Regions from separate parts of the Sporosarcina sp. FSL K6-2383 genome, predicted to be linked through region 2. Evidence: riboswitches for the same ligand, from Rfam matches in the RefSeq annotation. Region 2 holds a riboswitch; the other holds the start of a gene.
What was found. Region 2 has a riboswitch for S-adenosylmethionine ahead of metK (methionine adenosyltransferase). Riboswitches for the same ligand answer to the same signal wherever they lie in the genome.
Positions count from the first base shown of each region.

Region 1: it holds a riboswitch for S-adenosylmethionine, as region 2 does, so the genes downstream of both, metH (methionine synthase) here and metK (methionine adenosyltransferase) in region 2, are expected to answer to the same signal.

Region 1 covers NZ_CP152017.1:241,898-246,006, reverse strand. Annotated here, with positions in the region: gene metH (methionine synthase) at 1-1,378, opposite strand, end outside; SAM riboswitch class I at 1,479-1,585, opposite strand; gene MKZ10_RS01395 (histidine kinase) at 1,752-1,937, shown strand; gene MKZ10_RS01390 (hypothetical protein) at 2,056-3,738, shown strand; gene MKZ10_RS01385 (CtsR family transcriptional regulator) at 3,928-4,109, shown strand, end outside.
Region 2 covers NZ_CP152017.1:3,048,986-3,053,094, reverse strand. Annotated here, with positions in the region: gene pckA (phosphoenolpyruvate carboxykinase (ATP)) at 1-1,373, opposite strand, end outside; SAM riboswitch class I at 1,553-1,689, shown strand; gene metK (methionine adenosyltransferase) at 1,884-3,080, shown strand; gene MKZ10_RS15250 (ATP-binding protein) at 3,283-4,109, opposite strand, start outside.

The DNA of each region.
Region 1 (4,109 bases), 860 kb from region 2:
CAACAACGACAGCTGCACCAAACTTTTTGACAAGTGGCATTACAGCATCGTAGCGGTCTTCGCCATCCTCCAAGTTGATGGAGTTAATGATGACTTTCCCTTGTGAATATTTTAATGCTTCTTCAATAACCTTCTCGTCTGTGGAATCAATGACGAGAGGCACTTTCACTTTTTTGACAACTTCCTTCATGAATTTTGTGACATCCTCTAACTCGTCACGATCTGGATTAGCTAGACAAATATCAATGACGTGTGCGCCACCTTTTACTTGTGCACGCGCAATTTCGGATGCTTCTTCAAATTTGCCGTCAACGATTAGCTGTTTGAATTTCCGAGACCCGATAACATTTGTTCGTTCGCCAATTAATAGCGGACGCATAGAGTCGTCATACAGTATTGGTTCAATACCCGATACGACATGACCGTGAATCGTTTCGGGACCTTGGCGCGGCTTTTTATCAGCGACTACTTCACGAATCGCACGGATATGCTCAGGTGTTGTTCCGCAACAGCCCCCTACGATATTTAACCAACCTTTATCAGCAAAGCCTTGTAGTTTTTTAGAGAGAGACTCAGGTGATTCATGGTAATGACCTTCCTCGTCTGGAAGCCCAGCATTTGGGTAACAACTGACATAACTTGTGGCTAGGTCTGATAGTGAGCGAAGGTGGTCTGTCATGAACTCCGGACCTGTTGCACAGTTCAGGCCAACAGATAGTGGTTTTATATGCTCGATTGAAATATAAAATGATTCAATGCTTTGACCAGCTAATGTTGTTCCCATTGGCTCAATTGTTCCAGAAATCATAACAGGTAATTCTAGTCCTGTTTCCTCAAATGCACGCTTGATCCCTAATGTGCCGGCTTTGACATTCAACATATCCTGGCTCGTTTCCATCAATAGCAAATCACAGCCGCCTTCGATCAATGCTTTTGCTTGTATATAAAAGTCCTGTGTCAGGCCATCAAATGTAGCTCCGCCTGTAACGGATAATGTTTTGGTCGTTGGGCCCATTGCACCTGCAACGAAACGCGGCCATTCAGGTGTAGAAAAGTCTTCCGCACACTTTTTAGCTATTTGCGCAGCATGGAAGTTAATATCATGTGCTCGTTCACCCAAATCATAGTCATCGAGAACAATGGGTGTTCCGCCAAATGTGTTTGTGGAGATGATATCTGCGCCAGCCTCCAAATATTCGCGGTGAATGCGATTTAGGACATCGGGCTTTACGATATTTAAATACTCATTACAGCCATCGTATTCTTCACCACCGAAATCCTCGGCAGAAAGGTTGGCATTTTGTAGCATGGTTCCCATTGCGCCATCCATAATAAGTATTCTTTTCTGTAGTTGTTCTTCAATAGGGTGTCTCGGCATAGCTCATCACTCTCTCTTTACATCAATTATTTTGTAGCTTTTAAGAAAATAAAAAAAGCCTTCAAATAAAGAAGGCTTTACGAGTTTACGTAGTTGTCCCTTCTCATCTTCAGAACCACGGGGATTCTTCTGGAATTAGCACCAGTCCATATAGGCAGGTTGCTGAAGCTTCATAGGGCCAGTTCCCTCTGCTTCTCTTGATAAGAATAATTATGAAATTGTGAAATCCGCCGGAGGCAAACCCTCGCTGGATAAAGTTGAATAATTGAAATTATCATAACGTTATAATTTGCTTCCGTCAAGCAATCCTTTGTAGAAAGCTAGAAAGTCTATGGTAAGATGAAGATAATATGACAAACAGAAGGTGAACGAGTTGAGAGCATTTAAATATATTATTCCCATCATGATGATTGTCGGGACGGTTAGTATTATGATGTTGAACAAGAACCACCAAGAGGTCCCGCCTATGTCTCGCATTTATATTACGCTAGGTGCAATGGCCGTCAGTGGAATTTTAGCTTACTTTTTATTTCCAAAAGATGAAGAGAAGAATAAATGAAAAGAGACCGCTAGCGAATTTTGCTGGTGGTTTTTTCGTGAAAAGTGAAACGATTCTATAGTCTAATCGTATAAGAGATATGTGAAAAAAATCTTTGCTATAGAAAAGAGTGTTTTAGATGATTAATTTACTTATCTTCTCAATCATTACAGGGATTGTGTCAAGTTTAATTATTGTCCCGTTTGTGTTGAACAAAAAGGAGACGAAAGAGCCGGTTTCTTTTAACAAGGTCGCGGCTGTGGCTAGCACTGCTGTTGTAAGTACAATACTCGTGTTTGCCTTTTATTATCTAACCAATATGGATCGCAACTGGACGTCATTATGGGGTCCGCTACTCGTGGTCACTTTATTGGGCGCAGTTGTTGCGGGGAGTAAAGACCGCAAATTTAAGATTGTCTTATTACTAGGAGCAATTGCTTTCGGTGCTTATATCCTCAGCGCGCCTTTATTCAACGCAGATCAGAAATACAAGGCTGTCGAGATGGATCAGCAGGTGGAAATCAAAGCGTTTGATGAAACGAAAACACCGGCAAGTGTGCCGCCGAAGTTTGCACGTAACAAGATGAAGAAAGCGTTCGGTCAAGTACCGAATACGAGTTATTATGAATTAGGCAATTTACAAATTCAAAAAGTTGGCGATGATTTTGTCTACATCGCACCTGTTGAATTTTCGGGTCTTTTCAAGTGGTGGGCTGGGAAAACAACACCTGGGTATTTCACAATGAGTGCGACTGATTCGGCAGATAATCCGAAATTCGTGAAGGTTGAAATGACTTATACGCCTTCATCGTTTTTCCACAAGCAAGTGGAGCGTCATATGCGGATGGAAATGCCGAATCTCATTTTCTACGGGGATGTCCAGCTAGAAATTGATAATGAAGGAGTGCCTTATTATATCCGCTCATACGGGAACTTTATTACGGCACGCAACGGCTTTGATGTTCAAGGGATTGTAGTGGTTGATCCGGCGACGGGAGAGATGGCGAAATATGCACTTGCGGATGTACCTGCATTTATCGATGGTGCTGTTTCGCCTGAAGCAGTTAGTTTACAAAATAGTTATTTTGGTAACTATGTTCACGGATTCTGGAATTCGGTATTCGGGAAAAAAGATGTGAAATTGCCGTCAGATGAAGGGACCGAAGCTAATGTGAGTCCGATTTTTGACGAGAATGGTCATATGTTTTACTTCACTGATTTTACAAGTCCGAAAGAAGGCGTCGATTCGATGCTTGGTTATGCCTTGACGGATGGTCGGACGGGTGAAGCAACGTATTATACGGGCAATCTGGAGGAGTCCTATATGGATTCGCAAGGGGCACTTCAAATCATTGAAAAGAAATTCATCGAAAAGAAATGGTCCGGTGAAATGCCGGTGCTGTACAACTTCTACGGGGAAGCCAGCTGGTTGACTCCGGTGCTCGATTCAAACGGATTTTTGCAAAATTATTTCATCGTATCTGCAGCAAATCCGGAAATTTCGGTGTATGGAAATACTCCGAACGAAGCATTGAAATTGTATAAAACAGCACTTCAACGCGGAGGCAGTACTGTCGATGGTAGTTCGGGCGCTGAAGAGGCGCAAACGTCGGTGACTGTCGTGCGTGTTTTCAAAGAACGTGTCGGTGACTTTACATTAGTGTCGTTTTTGGCTGCTGATGGACGGAACTTTAGCGTGTCATCTGAAATGGTGCCACTTGCAATTTACATTCAAGAAGGCGATCAATTGGCGATTACGTATATAGAGACAGGTGAGCTTTTCTTACCGGTGAAAGCCTTGACGAATAACAGTATGAAATAATTAGGTAACGGAGTACAGAGAGATTTCTCGTGTACTCCGTTTTTGTATGATGATTAAATGATAGCCAAACATGTCGATACTACGAGTTGCAGTGCTTTTCAATTGCAGATTAATCGGTGCGTCATGTACAATTAAGTCAAAGATAGTCAAAGTCAACGGCTTATCACCCGGTATGAAAGAGGTGAGGACATGCGAAATATTTCTGACATTATAGAAGGTTATTTAAAGGCCATCATCGAAGAAGAACAGAAAGGCGCAATAGTCATTAAGCGCAGTGAAGTTGCAGAGAAGTTCCAATGCGTACCTTCTCAAATCAATTACGTTATTAAAACTCGTTTTACGGTAGAACGTGGTTACGCAGTTGAATCGAA
Region 2 (4,109 bases):
TCGTTTAATTGTCCTGCAAGTGCAGCACATACCATTGCGCGTGTGTGTTTCAGATCCATACGTTTACCGACTCCGTATACGCCACCAGTCCATCCAGTGTTGACAAGGAATACTTGTGCGCCATGCTCATCGATTTTCTTACCAAGCATTTCTGCGTAAACCGTTGCAGGAAGCGGTAAGAATGGTGAGCCGAAGCATGTCGAGAAGGTAGCTTCAGGTGACGTAATGCCACGCTCCGTTCCCGCAAGCTTCGATGTGAAACCGCTTAGGAAGTGGTACATGGCCTGTTCTTTTGTCAATTTCGAAATCGGAGGCAACACGCCAAATGCGTCTGCAGTTAAGAAAACAATTGTTTTCGGATGACCTGCGACAGAAGGATCGACGATGTTATCGATTGCTTGAATTGGGTATGCCGCCCGTGTGTTTTCAGTTAATGAACCATCATTATAATCAGGAATACGTGTGTCTGGATCGACAACAACGTTTTCTAAAACGGAACCGAAACGGATGGCTCCAAAGATTTCAGGTTCTTTTTCTTGTGATAAATTAATGCATTTTGCATAACATCCGCCTTCCATATTGAATACACCATTGTCAGACCAGCCATGCTCATCATCACCGATTAGTTTGCGGTCTGCAGATGCGGAAAGCGTTGTTTTACCTGTGCCAGACAGCCCAAAGAACAAGGCGACATCTCCATCTTCACCAACGTTAGCTGAACAGTGCATAGGGAGTATGTCACTTTCTGGAAGCAGGTGGTTCATAATAGAAAAAATTGATTTTTTCATTTCACCAGCATATTCAGTTCCACCAATTAAGACGATTCGTTTTTCCATTGAAACAATGATGAATGTCTCTGAATTCGTACCATCAACTGCAGGGTTTGCTTTAAAGGTAGGAGCGGATAGAATCGTGAATTGCGCCTCATGATTGTTCAATTCCTCTGCTGATGGACGAATGAATAAGTTATGAACGAACAGATTATGCCATGCGAACTCATTGACGACTTGAATAGCTAGGCGTGAGGCCGGGTCAGCCCCTGCAAATCCTTTGAAAACGAATAGCTCATCATTGACTTTTAAGTGGTTAATGACTTTATTATATAATGAATCAAAAATTTCAGAAGAAATCGGGCGGTTTACGTTGCCCCAATCAATTTTGTCTTTTGTAGATGCTTCTTCAACGATGTATTTATCTTTAGGGGAGCGACCCGTATACTTGCCAGTTTGTGCCGTGATCGCGCCATCGGCAGTCAATTGCGCTTCTCCACGTGCTGTTGCCTTTTCAACAAGCTGTGGAACAGAAAGTTGAATTTTTACGTTTTTACCTGAAAGAAGATCTTTAAGCTTGTCGCTCATTTTCGCTGATATCATAGTCATCTACCATCCTTTTGATATAGACCCATTCAGTGGGTGACATCTTATTTTTAATTAGTATAACACATTAAGAATAATAGTCTATACTAATTCAAACTGCAACTAATTATATGCAAAACATCAAAATTAATTGACATAAATCGATAATTTCCGTAACATGGATAGATGAACGGATACTCTTATCCCGAGCTGGTGGAGGGGTCAGGCCCTATGAAACCCGGCAACCTGCAATGACCATGTTGTCTGCGCGAAGGTGCCAAACCTGTAGCAAGGTATTTATCTGGATACAGATAGATATTTTGGATGATAAGAGTGAAAGGTGCTTTCGAAATTATGCCCTTCACTTATGTAGTTAATACTGAGTGATGGGCTTTTTATATGAAATTGCCCTTTATCCTCGTGTATAGAGCTCGCAGTGGCTTGTAGTTCCTTTCCCTATAGGAATTGGGACTCTACATGGGACATATGAGTACCGTATCAATCTCGTAGGATATAGGAGGAACCAACATGACAAATCGTCGACTATTTACATCAGAATCAGTAACAGAAGGACATCCTGACAAAATGTGTGACCAAATTTCGGATGCTATTTTAGATGCAATTTTAGCAGAAGATCCAAATGCGCGTGTCGCATGTGAAACAACGATTACGACTGGGCTTGTCCTAGTGGCAGGGGAAATTACGACAACGACTTATGTGGATATCCCAAAAGTAGTGCGTGAAACAGTGAAGGAAATTGGTTACACACGTGCGAAATATGGTTTTGATTGGGAAACATCAGCAGTCCTTACGGCGATCGACGAACAATCAGCTGACATCGCTGCGGGCGTTGACCAAGCACTGGAAGCGCGCGAAGGGTCTATGACAGACGAGGAACTTGAAGCAATCGGTGCAGGTGACCAAGGTTTGATGTTCGGTTACGCTTGTAATGAAACACCAGAATTAATGCCACTCCCAATTAGTCTATCGCATAAACTATCACGTCGTCTTGCACAAGTGCGTAAAGATGAGACGCTAGATTACTTACGCCCTGATGGGAAAACGCAAGTGACAGTTGAGTATGATGAACAGAATAACCCAGTTCGAATCGATACAATTGTCATTTCAACGCAACACCATCCAGAAGTGACGCTTGAGCAAATTCAACATGACATAAAAGAAGTTGTCATTGACGCGGTAGTCCCAGCGGAATTGATTGACGACAATACGAAATACTTCATTAACCCAACAGGCCGTTTTGTCATTGGTGGACCACAAGGAGATGCGGGTCTAACAGGCCGTAAAATCATCGTGGACACATACGGTGGATACGCACGTCATGGTGGCGGCGCGTTCTCTGGAAAAGATGCAACAAAAGTGGACCGTTCTGCTTCGTATGCCGCTCGTTATGTGGCGAAAAACATCGTCGCAGCAGGCCTTGCAGATCGTTGTGAAGTCCAACTTGCTTACGCAATCGGCGTAGCGCAACCTGTATCGATTTCGATTGATACATTCGGAACAGGCACAGTAGCAGAAAGCAAATTGGTAGAGCTTGTACGCGGATTATTCGATCTTCGTCCAGCCGGCATCATCAAAATGCTCGACCTACGTCGTCCAATTTATAAACAAACAGCTGCATATGGTCACTTCGGCCGTACAGACATTGAATTACCATGGGAGCAAACAGATAGAGCTGCTGCTTTGAAGGAACAAGCGGCGCAGTAATTGTAAAGAAAAAAGCACAGTTAGCGGGGACGAACCCGTTTGCTGTGCCTTTTTTTATAGATAGGAAAAAATCATTTCAATAAATTAGCTACGGTCCTAAGGAATTATTGAACTATATCCTTCCCTTAGGGATGTCAATCACCATAACCTAGGCTACTTTATGGAAGGCGCCTATGCCTGATTTATAAAGTTATTCATATGTTCATCCTATAAAGGGGACAGAAGTCATCACTTCTTCAGGTAGATAAATCGTAAGTTGCAAACCATCATTTGCCGCAAACTGGATGGTACCATCCAAACCTTTAACCCTCTCTTTAATCCCAATAAGTCCACTGAACTGTAAGGAGCGATGCTCTAGTTGGCTAACGTCCAGACCTATTCCATTATCAGAGTAAAATAAGTGTATATGATTATTTTCATGCGTTAATAACAGCGTGACTGCTGTAGCTTGTGAATGTTTCATCGCATTTGTCAGTAGCTCCTGGGTAATGCGGTAGAGTGCAATGACAGACTCCTCTTGTAACAACTGATTATCGAAGTCTTTATAAGTGAATTGAACATGGAAATTCGCCTGCAAATGAATTCTTTTAATCAGTTGCTCAATTGCTTGAATGAGCCCGAACTCCATTAAAAAGGGAGGTGATAATTGATTGCATGTTTCCCGTGTCGTATGAATGCAATCGAGCACTTTTTCACGTACTGCATAAATTTCTGTGTGTACATTATTAGATAAATCTTCCTTGAGAACACTTTCTAATCCTCTGTTAATAACTATTAACTCTTGCAAAACTACGTCATGTAAATCACCAGCTAAGCGAACTCTTTCTTTTTCCGTATAAGAAAATAAAAAGTTGGATAACCACTTTGAAGAATAAGCATCATTCTCTTTTAAATGATGTAGCTCTTGGATGACATTGTCAATCGTATACTGGTTCGTCAATAGGACATGACTATAACTTGCAAGTGTTTCTAACCAAGTTTGTTCAACTGGATTTAAACTCGTTCGGTTATTCTTATCGCTACAAAACA